DNA from 2 places in the Streptomyces sp. NPDC059853 genome. Region 1 is predicted to be linked to the other one. Evidence: predicted binding sites of a transcription regulator. Region 1 holds the regulator's gene; the other holds the start of a gene.

The links. The regulator HspR, encoded in region 1, represses chaperone genes until heat shock. The targets are predictions, from matches to a motif close to TTGAGNNNNNNNNNCTCAA.
Region 2: the regulator HspR is predicted to act here: its motif matches at 1,222-1,240, upstream of clpB (ATP-dependent chaperone ClpB).

Annotation. Positions count from the first base shown of each region.
Region 1 covers NZ_JBHWJL010000157.1:2,215-10,762, forward strand. Annotated here, with positions in the region: gene ACFV5N_RS17295 (hypothetical protein) at 1-1,295, opposite strand, end outside; gene ACFV5N_RS17300 (ATP-binding cassette domain-containing protein) at 1,282-1,965, opposite strand; gene ACFV5N_RS17305 (alpha/beta fold hydrolase) at 1,962-2,735, opposite strand; gene ACFV5N_RS17310 (heat shock protein transcriptional repressor HspR) at 2,842-3,327, opposite strand; gene dnaJ (molecular chaperone DnaJ) at 3,332-4,534, opposite strand; gene grpE (nucleotide exchange factor GrpE) at 4,589-5,347, opposite strand; gene dnaK (molecular chaperone DnaK) at 5,344-7,218, opposite strand; gene ACFV5N_RS17330 (peptidoglycan recognition protein) at 7,330-8,205, opposite strand; gene ACFV5N_RS17335 (NADPH-dependent F420 reductase) at 8,213-8,548, opposite strand, start outside.
Region 2 covers NZ_JBHWJL010000279.1:443-6,601, reverse strand. Annotated here, with positions in the region: partial or broken gene ACFV5N_RS22635 (nucleotidyltransferase) at 1-399, opposite strand, end outside; gene ACFV5N_RS22630 (Uma2 family endonuclease) at 459-1,073, opposite strand; gene clpB (ATP-dependent chaperone ClpB) at 1,283-3,868, shown strand; gene ACFV5N_RS22620 (YbjN domain-containing protein) at 3,962-4,585, shown strand; gene ACFV5N_RS22615 (MTH1187 family thiamine-binding protein) at 4,582-4,878, shown strand; gene ACFV5N_RS22610 (ABC transporter ATP-binding protein) at 4,957-5,994, opposite strand; partial or broken gene ACFV5N_RS22605 (oligopeptide/dipeptide ABC transporter ATP-binding protein) at 5,994-6,159, opposite strand, start outside.

The DNA of each region.
Region 1 (8,548 bases):
AGTGCGGGGGCGGTGGCCGCGAGCAGCACCCCGCCGGGTGCGAGCGCCGCGACGAGCAGCAGCGCCGGCACCGCGCCGTGCCGCAGGGCCAGCGTGCCGGGCGCGTACGGCAGCTGGCCGGCGCGCCGGGTGTCGTCGCTGTCCAGTCGGGCGGGTTCGGTGAGCGCCCCGGCCGCCGGGTAGGCGGCGACCAGCGCGGCCGACGGCCATCCGGCGTGGGCCAGCAGCACCGCGGCCCCCGCCCACAGCGCAGCCGCCACCAGCCGTCCGGGGGTGCGCAGCAGTCCGGTGGCGTCCCGCCACGGCACCAGCAGGGCGCGCCGCCGGGGGACCGGCAGCCGCAGCCGCACCGGCCGCGCGGGCGGGCGGCCGGTGTCGCGCACCACCGCACGGGCCTGCCGCAGATTGCCCGTCAGCACCGAGGCGGCCAGCAGCGACCCGGCCGCCGTGCGGGTGCGCAGCGCCGCGGCCGGGATCGCGCCCGCCGCGCGATGGGCCACCAGCAGCAGCCACCCGGTGCCCGCCGAGCCGGCCAGCACCGCCAGGGGCCACCACGAGGCGCCGCCGAGGCCGAGCGCCGCCGCCAGCGGCGCCACCGCCCAGCCCCACGGCCCGCTCCACAGCAGCCCGGTCCCCGCTGCCGCCGCCAGACCCAGCACGGCCACCAGGGCCGCCGCCGCGCGGAACAGCCGCCGGCCGTGCCGGGCGACCGCGGCCTCGTACCGTTCGACGAGTGTGCCGGTCGCCACCGCCAGCAGTCCGGTGAGCAGCCCGCCCCACGCCCCGGCCGCCACGACCGGGGCCCAGACCACCTCGCCACCCGGCACCATCGCCCGCAGCAGGAACCCGGCCGCCGCACCGGCGAGCAGCGTCGTCACCCCCACCCGGGCCACCGCGGCCCACCAGTACGGCAGCAGCAGCCGGCGCCGGTCCACCGGGGTCGGCAGCAGCCAGCTGACGACCTCACCCGGCAGCCGCACCGGCCCGCGCCACACCGCGGTGCGCGCCGCGCCGTACAGCGCGAGGGCCAGCAGGGCGGGCAGTGCGCCCGGCAGCGCCTCCAGCAGCGCGGCCGTCCGGCCGTTGACCCACAGCCCGCCGCCCGCGCCCGCGGCGGCGGTACGTCCGGCGTCCACCAGATACGGCACCAGCCAGAAGGCGACGGTCAGCGAGACTCCGTACAGCAGCAGCGCGTCCGCGCGCCGTTTGGCCCGCCGCTGGGGGCCGGTGAGCCGGTACAGATGACGCAGCGCGTCCTGCGGGCTCCCGGCCAGGTCCCGCCTACCGTCCCGCACGGGGCCGCACCGTCACCGCGCCGTCGTCGAACTCCACCAGCCGGTCCGCCAGGCCCGGTTCCGCCGCGAGCGCCGCGTCATGGGTGGCCAGCAGGATCGCCGTTCCGGACGTCCGCTTGCGCTGCGCCAGCCGGGCGCCGAGGGACGCCCTGGCCCGGGCGTCCAGCCGCTGCTCCGGCTCGTCCAGGACCAGCAGGTCGTGCGGCCTCACCAGCGCGGCGGCCAGCAGCATCGCCTGGGTCTGGCCGGAGGACAGCTCGCGGGGCAGCGCGTCGGCGCGCCCGGTCAGCCGGTGTTCGGCCAGTTGCCCGGTGACGGCCTGCTCGGCGGCGTCGCCCGCGCCGTGGGCGAGGGCGATGAGCATCAGGTGCTCGCGCACCGTCAGATCCGGGTAGTAGGCGGCGGGGTCGAGGGCGGTGGCGATGCGGGCCCGGGTGCCGGGGTCGTTCTCGTCCACCGGCCGGCCGGCGAACAGCACCTCGCCCGCTGTCGGCCGCAGCCGCCCGGTCGCCAGGCGCAGCAGGGTGGACTTGCCGCAGCCGTTCGGGCCCAGCAGCACCACGCACTCCCCCGGTGCCACCCGCAGCGAGACGGAGCGCAGCACGGGGGTGTCCCCGTAGGCGTGGCCGACGTCGTGCAGCGCGAGCAGCGCGGGGTCCGGTCCGGTCATGCCAGGAACTCCCGTACCGCCCGCGCGGTGCCCGCCGGGTCCTCGTCGTGGATCCAGTGGCCGGTGCCGGGGAACTCCAGCAGCCGGGTGCCGGGGCGCCGCGCGGTCATCTCGCGCGCCAGCGGCGCGGGCAGCAGGGTGCTGTGCTCGCCGTGCAGCACGAGCGCGGGGCAGCGGGAGCCGAGCCAGACCGGCCACCAGTCGCCGACGCCGCCGGACTGCACCTCCATCATCGTGTCCCAGTCGAACAGCAGCCGCCAGCCGCCGTGTCCGGGGTCCGGGACGGCGCTGGCCATGAAGTACGAGACGTCCGGTACGCCGGCCGCCTCGATCGCCGCCGCGAGCGCCTCGCGGGTGGGGGCGCTGGCGGGCCAGCCGCGTACGTCCAGCACCGGGTGGGCGATCTCCGGCCGCCGCATCACCGGGCCGACGTCCTCGATGATCAGCGCGGAGACCAGATCGGGGCGGTGGGCGGCCAGGTGGTAGGCGATGATCCCGCCGAGGGAGTGGCCGAGCACCGCGACGGGCCGCCCGGGGACCAGTTCGGTCAGCAGCCGCTCGGCGTCCGCCACGAACCGGTCGATGCCGAAGCCGCCCGCGCGGGGCGGGCAGTGGCCGTGGCCGCGCTGGTCGGGGGCGATGACCCGGAAGGCGGGGCCGAGATCGGCGGCGAGCCGTGCGAAGACCGCGCCGCGGCCGAAGCTGCCGTGCAGCGCCAGCAGGGGTATGCCGTCACCACCGGAATCGAGTCCGGGTCCTGTCCCTCGCATGAACGCAGCTTCTCATTCCCTCGTGGCGGGCGGCCCGGGTTTTCCCCGGCCCCCGCACGCGCGGGGGCCCGGTGCGGTATCCGCACCGGGCCCCACCGCTGCCGGTTCAGCCGCGCCGCTCGGGGCGCCAGACCACGACGGCGCCCTGGTGGGTGACGTCCTGGTACGGCACCAGGTCGCGCCGGTAGGAGGCGTGCACCTGGGCCTCGCGCTGCCGCATCGCCAGCGCCGCGCCCTCCAGCGCCTGCTGCATCTCGGCGACCTGGGAGCGCAGGACGGCCACCTGGTGTTCCAACTCGATGATCCGCTTGATCCCGGCGAGGTTGATGCCCTCGTCCTGGCTCAGCCGCTGCACCTCGCGCAGCAGTTGGATGTCGCGCGCGGAGTACCGCCGCCCGCGCCCGGCCGTGCGGTCCGGGCAGACCAGGCCGAGCCGGTCGTACTGCCGCAGGGTCTGCGGGTGGAGACCGGACAGCTGAGCCGCGACCGAGATGACGTACACCGGGGTGTCGTCGGTCAGCGGGCCGGGACCCGCCCCACGGCCTCCACCTGGTGAGCGGGACCCGGTTCCTGGTGCGTTCCAGCCGTCCATCTCGTCACTCTCCCTTCGCGGCCTCGAACAGCGCCGCCCGGGGATCCTCGTCCCCGGCTGCCGCTCGGTACTCCTCCAGGGCCTTGCGCGCCGGCTCGCTCAGATCGCGCGGGACCACTACCTCTATCGTGACCAGCAAATCACCGAGCGAACCGTCCTTGCGCACCGCGCCCTTGCCCCGGGCGCGCATGGTGCGCCCGCCGGGGGTGCCGGGCGGGAGCTTCAGCGTGACGGGCGGTCCGCCGAGGGTGGGCACCGAGATCTCGCCGCCGAGGGCCGCCTCGGTGAAGCTCACCGGCACCGTAATGGTCAGATTGTCACCACGGCGGCCGAAGACCGGGTGGTCGTCCACATGCACGACCACATACAGATCGCCGGCCGGACCGCCGCGTTCGCCCGGGGCGCCCTTGCCGCGCAGCCGGATGCGCTGCCCGTCGCCGACGCCCGCCGGAATGCGCACCTGCATGGTGCGCGAACTGGTCGCCCGGCCGCTGCCCCGGCACACGGAGCACGGGTCCTGGGCGATCAGGCCCCGGCCCTTGCAGTCCACGCACGGATCGGTGAGCGAGAAACCGCCGCCGCCGCCGCGGCTGACCTGGCCGGTGCCGACACAGGTCGGGCACACCCGGGGGGTGCCGTTCTTGTCGCCGGTGCCCGAGCACGCCTTGCACGCCGCGCTGGAGGACATCCGCAGCGGCACGGTGGCGCCCGAGACCGCCTCGGTGAAGCTGAGCGTCACCTCGGACTCCACGTCCTGCCCCCGGCGCGGCGCGGTGGTACGGGTCCCCGCGCCGCCCCGGTTGAACAGTCCGCCGAAGACATCGCCGATGCCCCCGCCGCCGAAGCCGCCGGCCGGGCCACCGGGACCACCCGGCCCGCCGGGCCCGCCCGGGGTACCGCCGAAGAGGTCACCCAGGTCGAAGTTGAACTGCTGGCCGCCCGCCCCGGGACCGGGCCGGAAGCCGCCACCGCCGAACAGGGCGCGCGCCTCGTCGTACTCCTTGCGGCGTTTCACGTCGCCGAGCACGTCGTAGGCCTCGGAGACGTCCTTGAACCGCTCCTCGGCGCGGGCGTCGCCCTTGTTGGCGTCCGGATGGTTCTCGCGGGCGAGCTTCCGGTACGCCTTCTTGATCTCCGCCTCGGTGGCGTCGCGCGGGACACCGAGGACCTTGTAGTAGTCCTTCTCGATGAAGTCCTTGGTGCTCATCCCCGGCATCCCTCCTCCCCGATCGGTCCGTTCAGCAGCCGCATTCCCTCCGCCTCAGCCCTCGTCCGAACCGGCGGCACCGCTGCCGCCGGCCCCGTTCTCCGGCTCGGTGGACGCGGCGCCGTCCTCCTGCTGGTCGGGCTTCGCCTCGTCCCCGGCCGGACCCGCCGCCTGCGCGGGCTGGGCGCCCGGCTGCGGCTCGGCGACGCCGACCCGCGCGGGGCGGATCGTCCGGTCGCCGATCCGATACCCGGGCTGGAGGATCTGCACGCACGTCGTCTCGGTGACATCCGGCGAGTAGCTGTGCATCAGGGCCTCGTGGATCGTCGGGTCGAAGGGCTCGCCCTCCTTGCCGAACTGCATCAGGCCCATCTTGGCCGCCACCGTCTCCAGCGACTCGGCCACCTGCTTGAAGCCACCCACCAGTTCGCCGTGGTCCCGGGCGCGGCCGATGTCGTCCAGCACCGGCAGCAACTCGGTGAGCAGGTTCGCGACCGCGATCTCCTTGACGGCGACCCGGTCACGCTCCACCCGGCGGCGGTAGTTCTGGAACTCCGCCTGGAGCCGCTGGAGGTCCTGGGTGCGTTCGTTCAGCGCCGAGCGGGTCTGGTCGAGCTGCGCGGTCAGCGCCACCTCGACCGAGGGCTGCCCGGCGTCACCGCCCGCGCCCGCACCGGCACCCTCACCCGGGCCCTGCGCCGCCCCGCCGTCCGGCTGCTCCGGCTCGGCGGGGGCGGCGTCCGGGTTCGGATGCGCGGCCTCGGTGTCGGGGACCTCGGGCTCCTTGTCGAAGCCCTGCGGGTCCTGGGTCACGCCGCACCACCCTTCGGCTTGTCGTCGTCCACGATCTCGGCGTCGACGACATCGTCGTCGCCGCCGGCCGCACCACCCTGGGCACCGCCCGCCGCGCCCGCGCCCGCGCCGGCACCCGCACCGGCCGCCTGGGCGCCCTGCGCGTCGGCGTACATCGCCTGACCCAGCTTCTGGCTGGTGGCGGCGACCTTCTCGGACGCCTCGCGGATGGCCGCGGTGTCCTCGCCCTTCAGCTTCTCCTTGAGGTCGGCGACCGCGGTCTCCACCTCGGTCTTCACCTCGTCGGGAACCTTCTCGGCGTTCTCCTTGAGGAAGTTCTCCGTGGTGTAGACGAGTTGCTCGGCCTGGTTGCGGGTCTCCGCGGCCTCGCGGCGGCGGTGGTCCTCGTCGGCGTACTGCTCGGCGTCGCGCATCATGCGCTCGATGTCGTCCTTCGGCAGCGCGGAGCCACCGGTGACGGTCATCCGCTGCTCCTTGCCGGTACCGAGGTCCTTGGCGGAGACGTGCATGATGCCGTTGGCGTCGATGTCGAAGGTGACCTCAATCTGCGGGACGCCGCGCGGCGCCGGGGGCAGACCGGTCAGCTCGAACATCCCGAGCTTCTTGTTGTACGCCGCGATCTCGCGCTCGCCCTGGTAGACCTGGATCTGCACGGACGGCTGGTTGTCCTCGGCCGTGGTGAAGATCTCCGAGCGCTTGGTCGGGATCGTGGTGTTGCGCTCGATCAGCTTGGTCATGATGCCGCCCTTGGTCTCGATACCGAGGGACAGCGGGGTGACGTCCAGCAGCAGGACGTCCTTGACCTCACCCTTGAGCACACCGGCCTGGAGGCTGGCGCCGATGGCGACGACCTCGTCCGGGTTGACGCCCTTGTTGGCGTCCTTGCCACCGGTCAGCTCGCGCACCAGCTCGGCGACGGCGGGCATCCGGGTGGAGCCACCGACGAGCACCACGTGGTCGATCTCGGACAGCTGGATACCGGCGTCCTTGATGACGTTGTGGAACGGGGTCTTGCAGCGCTCCAGCAGGTCGGCGGTCAGCTGCTGGAACTGCGCCCGGGTGAGCTTCTCGTCCATGTGCAGCGGGCCCTCGGCGGACGCCGTGATGTAGGGCAGGTTGATCGTCGTCTCGGTGGACGAGGACAGCTCGATCTTGGCCTTCTCGGCGGACTCGCGCAGCCGCTGGAGTGCCATCTTGTCCTTGCTGAGGTCCACGCCGTGCGCGTTGGCGAACTGGCGCACCAGGTGATCCACGACCCGCTGGTCCCAGTCGTCACCACCGAGGTGGTTGTCACCGTTGGTGGCCTTGACCTCCACCACGCCGTCGCCGATCTCCAGCAGCGAGACGTCGAACGTACCGCCACCGAGGTCGAAGACCAGGATGGTCTGGTCGTCCTTCTCCAGGCCGTAGGCGAGGGCGGCGGCGGTCGGCTCGTTGACGATCCGCAGCACGTTCAGGCCCGCGATCTCGCCGGCCTCCTTGGTGGCCTGCCGCTCGTGGTCGTTGAAGTACGCCGGGACGGTGATCACCGCGTCGGTGACCTTCTCGCCCAGGTAGGCCTCCGCGTCCCGCTTCAGCTTCTGGAGGATGAACGCGGACATCTGCTGCGGATTGAAGTCCTTGCCGTCCAGGTTCACCTTCCAGTCGGTGCCCATGTGACGCTTGACCGAGCGGATGGTCCGGTCCACGTTGGTGACGGCCTGCCGCTTGGCGACCTCGCCGACGAGCACCTCACCGTTCTTGGCGAAGGCGACGACGGACGGCGTGGTCCTGGCGCCCTCGGCGTTGGTGATGACGGTGGGCTCACCGCCTTCGAGAACACTGACGACGGAGTTCGTCGTGCCCAGGTCGATGCCGACCGCTCGTGCCATTTCGGTTTCCTCCAGCACTGTTGAGTGAATCTGACTCAAGAGTGCCGCAGGCGGTGACCGACGTCAAATGACCTGAGCGAACCCGGCTCAACTCTTATCCCATTCTTACGCTCAAGGGGGACCGACCGGCATCCGCGGCTCCCGCACCGCCTCCTCCTCCGGCTCCGCCGGGGCCTGCGGAGCCCCCGCCCCACCGGTCGCGGCCCGCGCCGCCTCCGACCGCAGCCGGGCGGCCTCGGTACGGATCGCCGGCAGCGCCGCGTATAGCGCCTCGCCGGGACAGTGCGTGTACGAGGTGTCGCGGTGCCCGGAGATCACCTCCACCTCCACCGCCGCGCCCTCCTCGAACCGGCTGTCGCCGTTCGTGGACACCAGCTGGGTGCGCGCCCGCGGATCCGCCCCGGAGCGCAGCTTCCAGGCGGCGATGCGGGCGATCGCGTCCAGCACCTCGCGGGGCGGCTCCAGCTGGTCGTAGGTGCCGAGCACCGCGATCCCCACCGTGTCGCTGTTGAAGCCCTCGGTGTGCGCCCCGTACGCGTTGCGCTCCAGGCCGCCGGAGCGGCCCTCGTAGATCGTGCCGCACTTGTCGACCAGGAAGTTGTAGCCGAGGTCGTCCCAGCCGCGCAGCCCCACGTGGTACGCGTACATCTCGCGCAGCAGCTCGGGCGCCTCGGCGCAGTCGTAGGTGTCCGGGTGCGCGGTGTGGTGCACGAAGACGGCCTTGACGGCGCCGGTGTAGGTGGTCGGCCCCGACCGCAGCGTCTCGTCCGCGCCCCACTCCGCCCGGGTGACGATCCCGGGCGGGCGGGCGATGGCCGCCTGGGTCACGGACTCGGCGTCCCGCGCCCGGTCGCCGCCCGCCTCGTGCTGCCCGGCGCCGTGCACCCCGTCCCAGGTCACCAGCAGCGCCAGCGGCAGGACGGCGGCGGCCAGCGCGAAGCGGCGCCGGGTCGGCCCGGCGGCGGTGATGTCGCTCGTCTCCCTCACGCCACCCCTAGGAAATGATCTTGAGCGCGCCGGCCCAGTCGAAACCGAGCCGGTCCTGGACCGTCATGAGCAGGAACTGGAACCCCTCCAGCTCGCGGGCCCGGCGCAGCGGCCCGACATCCAGCGGACGCAGCTCGCCGGAGGAGACCAGTTCGGCGACGGTGGCCTTGGCCCCCTCGTCGTCACCGGCGATGAACACATCCAGCCGCTGGCCGGCCACCTCCCCGGCGAGCAGCGTGCCGGCGAAGGTGGTGTTGAACGCCTTGACCACCGGCACGCCCGGCGCGGCCTCGGCGGCGATCTCCTCGGCCGCCGAGACGCCGGGCGGGGTGAGCAGCGCGTC
Region 2 (6,159 bases), on a different contig from region 1:
CAGCGGGGTGCACAGGCAGGCGAGGAAGAACCCGGCGTCGTACCGCTGGGACGCGCTCAGCAGTTCGTCCCGGCCGGAGAGCAGGATGCCCACCCCGTCGATCTGGGGGAACGCGGCGTCGAGGGCGGTGCCCAGCGCCGTGGCGTCGGCGCGCTCGGCCGGGCCCGGCGGGCGGTGGAGCGCGAGCTGGAGGTCGAGGTCGGAGACCCCGGGGACGGCGGTGCCGCGCGGGACGCTGCCGTAGAGGTACGCGCTGTGCAGCCGGTCCGGGCCGAACACCGCGCCGATCCGTTCGCGCGCCGCCGCGACGACCGGGACGAACGCCTCGCCCACGCGGGCGAGCGACCCCTCCCGCGCGATGGTCCCGTCCGGTCGCAGCCCCCGGTCGTTTGCCTCCACACCGTCACTGTGCCGCCGCGCCGCCGGTCCGGCCAGCGGATTTCCCGGGGGCGGCCACGTCAGATCAGGTCGGCGGTCTCCAGCTCGAATCCGAACGGCTCCGGCAGCAGCAGGGACTTGCCGTAGGTCACCGAGAGGACCGTCCGGTAGTCGTTGGTGCCCGGCTCGCTGTGCAGGGTGACGGTCTCCAGTTCACGGTCGCACAGCAGATAGAGCGGGATGCCCGCCCGCGCGTAGCAGCGCCGCTTGAGGGTCCGGTCCCGTTCGGCCCGGCTGCTGGTCACCTCGACGGTCATCGCCACCCCGTCGCAGGGCATCCAGGAGGGCGCGTCCCGGAACAGATCATCCGCCAGCGGTGCGACGGTGAGGTCCGGGATCACGTGGTCGGTGGGCAGCGGGCCCAGCCGGGGGACCGTGAGTCCCTTGTGACCCGAGACATCCAGCTCCACCGTCGAGTGGGTCAGGATCTGCCGGACGAGCGTGCTGATGTGGTCCTCGTGATGACCGTCCGGGACCGGCGACACGACGATCTCTCCCTCGATCAGTTCCGCCCTGATCCCGTCCGGAAGGACCGGATCCAGGTCCAGAAAAGTCTCCAGGAGGACCTCCGCCTCGGCGGGCATGGGCCCGTGCGGCATGACCGTCCTCGTCACCTCCTCGCGTTCGCCGGCCATCCTCGTCCCTGGCCGACCGCACGCGCCAGGGCAAACGATCTTCTTCACGCAAAAGAGGACAACCGGAGAAATGGTTGACGGACCGTGTGCGGCGATGGCCTGGGGGTTGCCCGGTGTATTCGTCGGTGGTGGCGGGTGTGGATCGCCCTTGAGTGGAGTAGACTCAACTTATCGCACGTCCCATGAGGCAAGCCGAGGAGTAACGCGACGTGACTGCCGAGCTGACCAACCGGAGCCGGGAAGCGATCAGTGGCGCCAATGACCGGGCGCTCACCGATGGGCACAGTGACATCACCCCGGCGCATCTGCTGCTCGCCCTGCTCGAAGGGCAGGACAACGAGAACATCCGCGATCTGCTCGCCTCCGCCGGTGCCGACGCTGCGGCGCTGCGGTCCGGTGCCGAGCGGCTGCTCGGGGCGCTGCCCACCGTGCAGGGCAGCACCGTCAGCCGCCCGCAGCCCAACCGCGAGCTGATGGCCGTCCTCGCCGACGCGGGGCGCCGGGCCGGCGACCTCGGGGACTCCTTTGTCTCCACCGAACACCTCCTCATCGCGATCGCCGCCAAGGGCGGCAAGGCCGGCGAGCCGCTGGACCCCCAGGCCCTCACCGACGCGTTCCAGAACGCCCGGGGTTCCCGGCGCATCACCACCGCCGACCCCGAGAACACCTACAAGGCGCTGGAGAAGTACGGCACCGACTTCACCGCCGCCGCCCGCGAGGGCAAGCTCGACCCCGTCATCGGCCGCGACCACGAGATCCGCCGCGTCGTGCAGGTGCTCTCCCGCCGCACCAAGAACAACCCGGTCCTCATCGGCGAGCCCGGCGTCGGCAAGACCGCCGTCGTCGAAGGACTGGCCCAGCGCATCGTCAAGGGCGACGTCCCCGAGTCCCTGAAGAACAAGCGCCTGGTCTCCCTCGACCTCGGCGCCATGGTGGCCGGGGCCAAGTACCGGGGCGAGTTCGAGGAACGGCTGAAGGCCGTCCTCGCCGAGATCAAGGCGTCCGACGGCCAGATCGTCACCTTCATCGACGAGCTCCACACCGTCGTCGGGGCGGGCGCGGGCGGCGACTCCGCCATGGACGCGGGCAACATGCTCAAGCCCATGCTGGCCCGCGGCGAGCTGCGCATGGTCGGCGCGACCACCCTGGACGAGTACCGCGAGCGCATCGAGAAGGACCCGGCCCTCGAACGCCGCTTCCAGCAGGTCCTGGTGGCCGAGCCCGGGGTCGAGGACTCCATCGCGATCCTCCGCGGCCTCAAGGGGCGCTACGAGGCGCACCACAAGGTCCAGATCGCCGACGCCGCGCTGGTGGCCGCCGCCACCCTCTCCGACCGCTACATCACCTCCCGCTTCCTCCCCGACAAGGCCATCGACCTGGTGGACGAGGCCGCCTCCCGGCTCCGGATGGAGATCGACTCCTCCCCGGTGGAGATCGACGAACTCCAGCGCTCGGTCGACCGGCTCCGCATGGAGGAGCTGGCCCTGGTCAACGAGTCCGACGCCACCTCCCGGGAGCGGCTGGCCCGGCTGCGCCGCGAACTCGCCGACCGCGAGGAGGAACTGCGCGGCCTCACCGCCCGCTGGGAGAAGGAGAAGCAGGGCCTCAACCGCGTCGGCGAGCTGAAGGAGCGGCTGGACGACATGCGCGGCCAGGCCGAGCGCGCCCAGCGCGACGGCGACTTCGAGACCGCCTCCAAGCTGCTGTACGCCGAGATCCCGGCTCTGGAACGGGAGCTGGCGGACGCCGCCGAGGCCGAACAGGAGACCGCCGCCCGCGCGACCATGGTCAAGGAGGAGGTCGGCCCCGACGACATCGCCGATGTGGTCTCCTCCTGGACCGGCATCCCGGCCGGCCGGCTGCTGGAGGGGGAGAGCGAGAAGCTGCTGCGGATGGAGGAGGAGCTGGGCCGCCGGCTCATCGGCCAGACCGACGCCGTACGGGCCGTCTCCGACGCCGTGCGTCGCTCCCGGGCCGGGGTCGCCGACCCCGACCGGCCCACCGGCTCGTTCCTCTTCCTCGGCCCGACCGGCGTCGGCAAGACGGAGCTGGCCAAGGCCCTGGCCGACTTCCTCTTCGACGACGAACGCGCCATGGTCCGCATCGACATGAGCGAGTACAGCGAGAAGCACTCGGTGGCCCGGCTGGTCGGCGCGCCCCCCGGCTACGTGGGGTACGAGGAGGGCGGTCAGCTCACCGAGGCGGTCCGCCGCCGCCCGTACACGGTCGTGCTGCTGGACGAGGTGGAGAAGGCGCACCACGAGGTGTTCGACATCCTGCTCCAGGTGCTGGACGACGGCCGGCTGACGGACGGCCAGGGCCGTACCGTCGACTTCCGCAACACGATCCTCATCCTCACCTCCAACCTCGGCAGCCAGCACCTCATGGATCCGCTCGCCAAGCCGCACGAGCAGCGCGAGCAGGTGCTGGCGGCGGTGCGGGCCGCGTTCCGTCCCGAGTTCCTGAACCGGCTGGACGATCTGGTGATCTTCAGCGCGCTGGGCACCGCCGAGCTGAGCCGGATCGCCCGGCTCCAGATCGACTCGCTCCAGCGCCGGCTCGCCGACCGCCGGCTCACCCTGGAGATCACCGACCCCGCGCTGACCTGGCTGGCCGAGCAGGGCCTGGACCCGGCCTACGGTGCCAGGCCGCTGCGCCGGCTGGTGCAGACCGCGATCGGCGACCAGCTGGCGCGGCGCATCCTGGCCGGCGAGGTCCGGGACGGGGACACCGTGCGGGTCGAGCCGGACCCGGACGGCGGCGCCCTGCGGGTGACGCCGGCGGCGGCCGGGTGAGGTGATCTTTCCCGCCCCGTACTGCTTGCCAGAACGGGGCGGGGATGAGCGAGGATGGCAGTGTCTCCTTAACCGAGGAAAGGGACCCATCCCGTGTCTGTCGATCCCTCCGCAATTCCGAACTTCGGCGGCCAACCGGAGAAGCCGGATAACAAGACCCCTGGTCAGGGCGGAGCGAGGAAGCCGGCCGGGCCGATCATGCCCAACCAGGACCTGATCAAGCAGCTGCTGGAGCGCATGAAGCTGAAGTACGTGACGGACAAGGAGGGCGACCTGGTCGCCCCCTGGGAGAAGTTCCGCACGTATTTCATGTTCCGTGGTGAGAAGCAGCAGCGGATCCTGTCCGTCCGGACCTTTTACGACCGGCCGCACACCATCGAGGAAAAGGGCCGGCTGCTGGAGACCATCGACGAGTGGAACCGCCGCACGCTGTGGCCGAAGGTCTACACCCACACCAATGACGACGGCACGGTCCGTCTCATCGGTGAGGCGCAGATGCTCATCGGCCTCGGCGTGGCCCCGGACCACTTCGTGAACACCGCCGTCAGCTGGATCCGGGCGGCCATCGAGTTCGACAAGTGGCTGGTGGAGACCCTCGGTCTGGAGAAGGACGCCGAGTCGGGCGACGACGAGGGCGGCAACGGCGGCAACGGCGAGAACAACGGCACCGACGGGAACGGGAACGAGGGCGGCACGGGCGGCGGGGCCGCCTCGTGATCGTCGCCTTCTCCGTCACCCCCATCGGCGCCGGTGAGGATGTCGGCGAGGCGGTCGCCGCCGCCGTCCGCGTCGTCCGCGACAGCGGTCTGCCGAACCGCACCGACGCCATGTTCACCAGCATCGAGGGCGAGTGGGACGAGGTGATGGACGTCGTCAAGCGCGCCACCGAGGCCGTCCAGGCGCACGCCGCCCGCGTCTCCCTCGTCCTCAAGGCCGACCTGCGCGAGGGCGTCACCGACGGGCTGACCACCAAGGTCGCCACCGTCGAACGCCTCCTCGGCGAGAGCTGACCGGCACGGCCGGCACCCACCGAGAAGACGGGCCCCGGGGGAGGGAACCCCCGGGGCCCGTCCGCGTGCCGTACGGCCTCACACCACCGCCGTGTCCTCCTCGGCGAAGTGGCAGGCCACCGGGTGCCCGGTGCCCCGGTCCTTCAGCTGCGGCTCCTCGGTGGCGCAGATGTCCTGCGCCTTCCAGCAGCGGGTGCGGAACCGGCAGCCGCTCGGCGGGTCCAGCGGGCTGGGCACATCACCGGTGAGGACGGTACGGCGCCGCCGCCGCTCCTTCTTCGGGTCCGCGAGCGGCGCCGCCGACAGCAGCGCCTGCGTGTACGGGTGCGAGGGGCGCTCGTACACCTCGGAGCGGGTGCCGGTCTCCACCACCTTGCCCAGGTACATCACCGCCACCCGGTCGGAGATGTGCCGCACCACCGACAGGTCGTGCGCGATGAAGACGTACGCCACGCCCAGCCGGTCCTGGATGTCCTCCAGCAGGTTCACGACCCCGGCCTGCACCGACACGTCCAGCGCCGACACCGGCTCGTCCAGCACCAGCAGCTTCGGGGACAGCGCCAGCGCCCGCGCGATGCCGATGCGCTGCCGCTGGCCGCCGGAGAACTCGTGCGGGTAGCGGTTGCCGTGCTCGGGGCTCAGCCCCACCAGCCGCAGCAGCTCCGCGACCCGGTCCTTGCCGCCGTCGCGCCACTGCCCCTGCACCTTCAGCGGCTCGGCGATGATGTCGTTCACCGGCAGCTTCGGGTTGAGCGAGGCGTACGGGTCCTGGAAGACCATGCCCGTCTCGCGCTGCACCGGCCGCAGCTGGGCCGGCTTGAGGCCGGTGATCTCCTTGCCGTCGAACGTCACCGACCCGGAGGTCGGCTTGATCAGCTGGAGCACGGCCCGCCCGGTGGTGGACTTGCCGCAGCCCGACTCGCCGACCACGCCCAGGGTCTCGCCGGCGCGGACGCCGAACGACACCCCGCTGACGGCCTGCACCTGGCCCACGACCCGGCGGAAGAGCCCGCCGCCGCGCACCGGGAAGTTGACCACCAGGTCGGTGACGGTGAGCAGTTCCTCGCCTGATGTGGTGTTCTCGGGGGCCTTGGACAGGTCCGTGGTCGCCGTCATCACCCCTCCTCGCTTTCCGTGATGGGGGAGCTGTCGTCGCGGAAGAACGCGGTCGGGTCGTCCGCCTCGGCCAGCCGGTCGCTGTGGTGGCAGGCCGCCCGGTGGCCCTCGCCGGCCTCCGTCAGCTCGGGTTCGCTCTCCGTGCACTCCGCCGTCGCCAGCGGG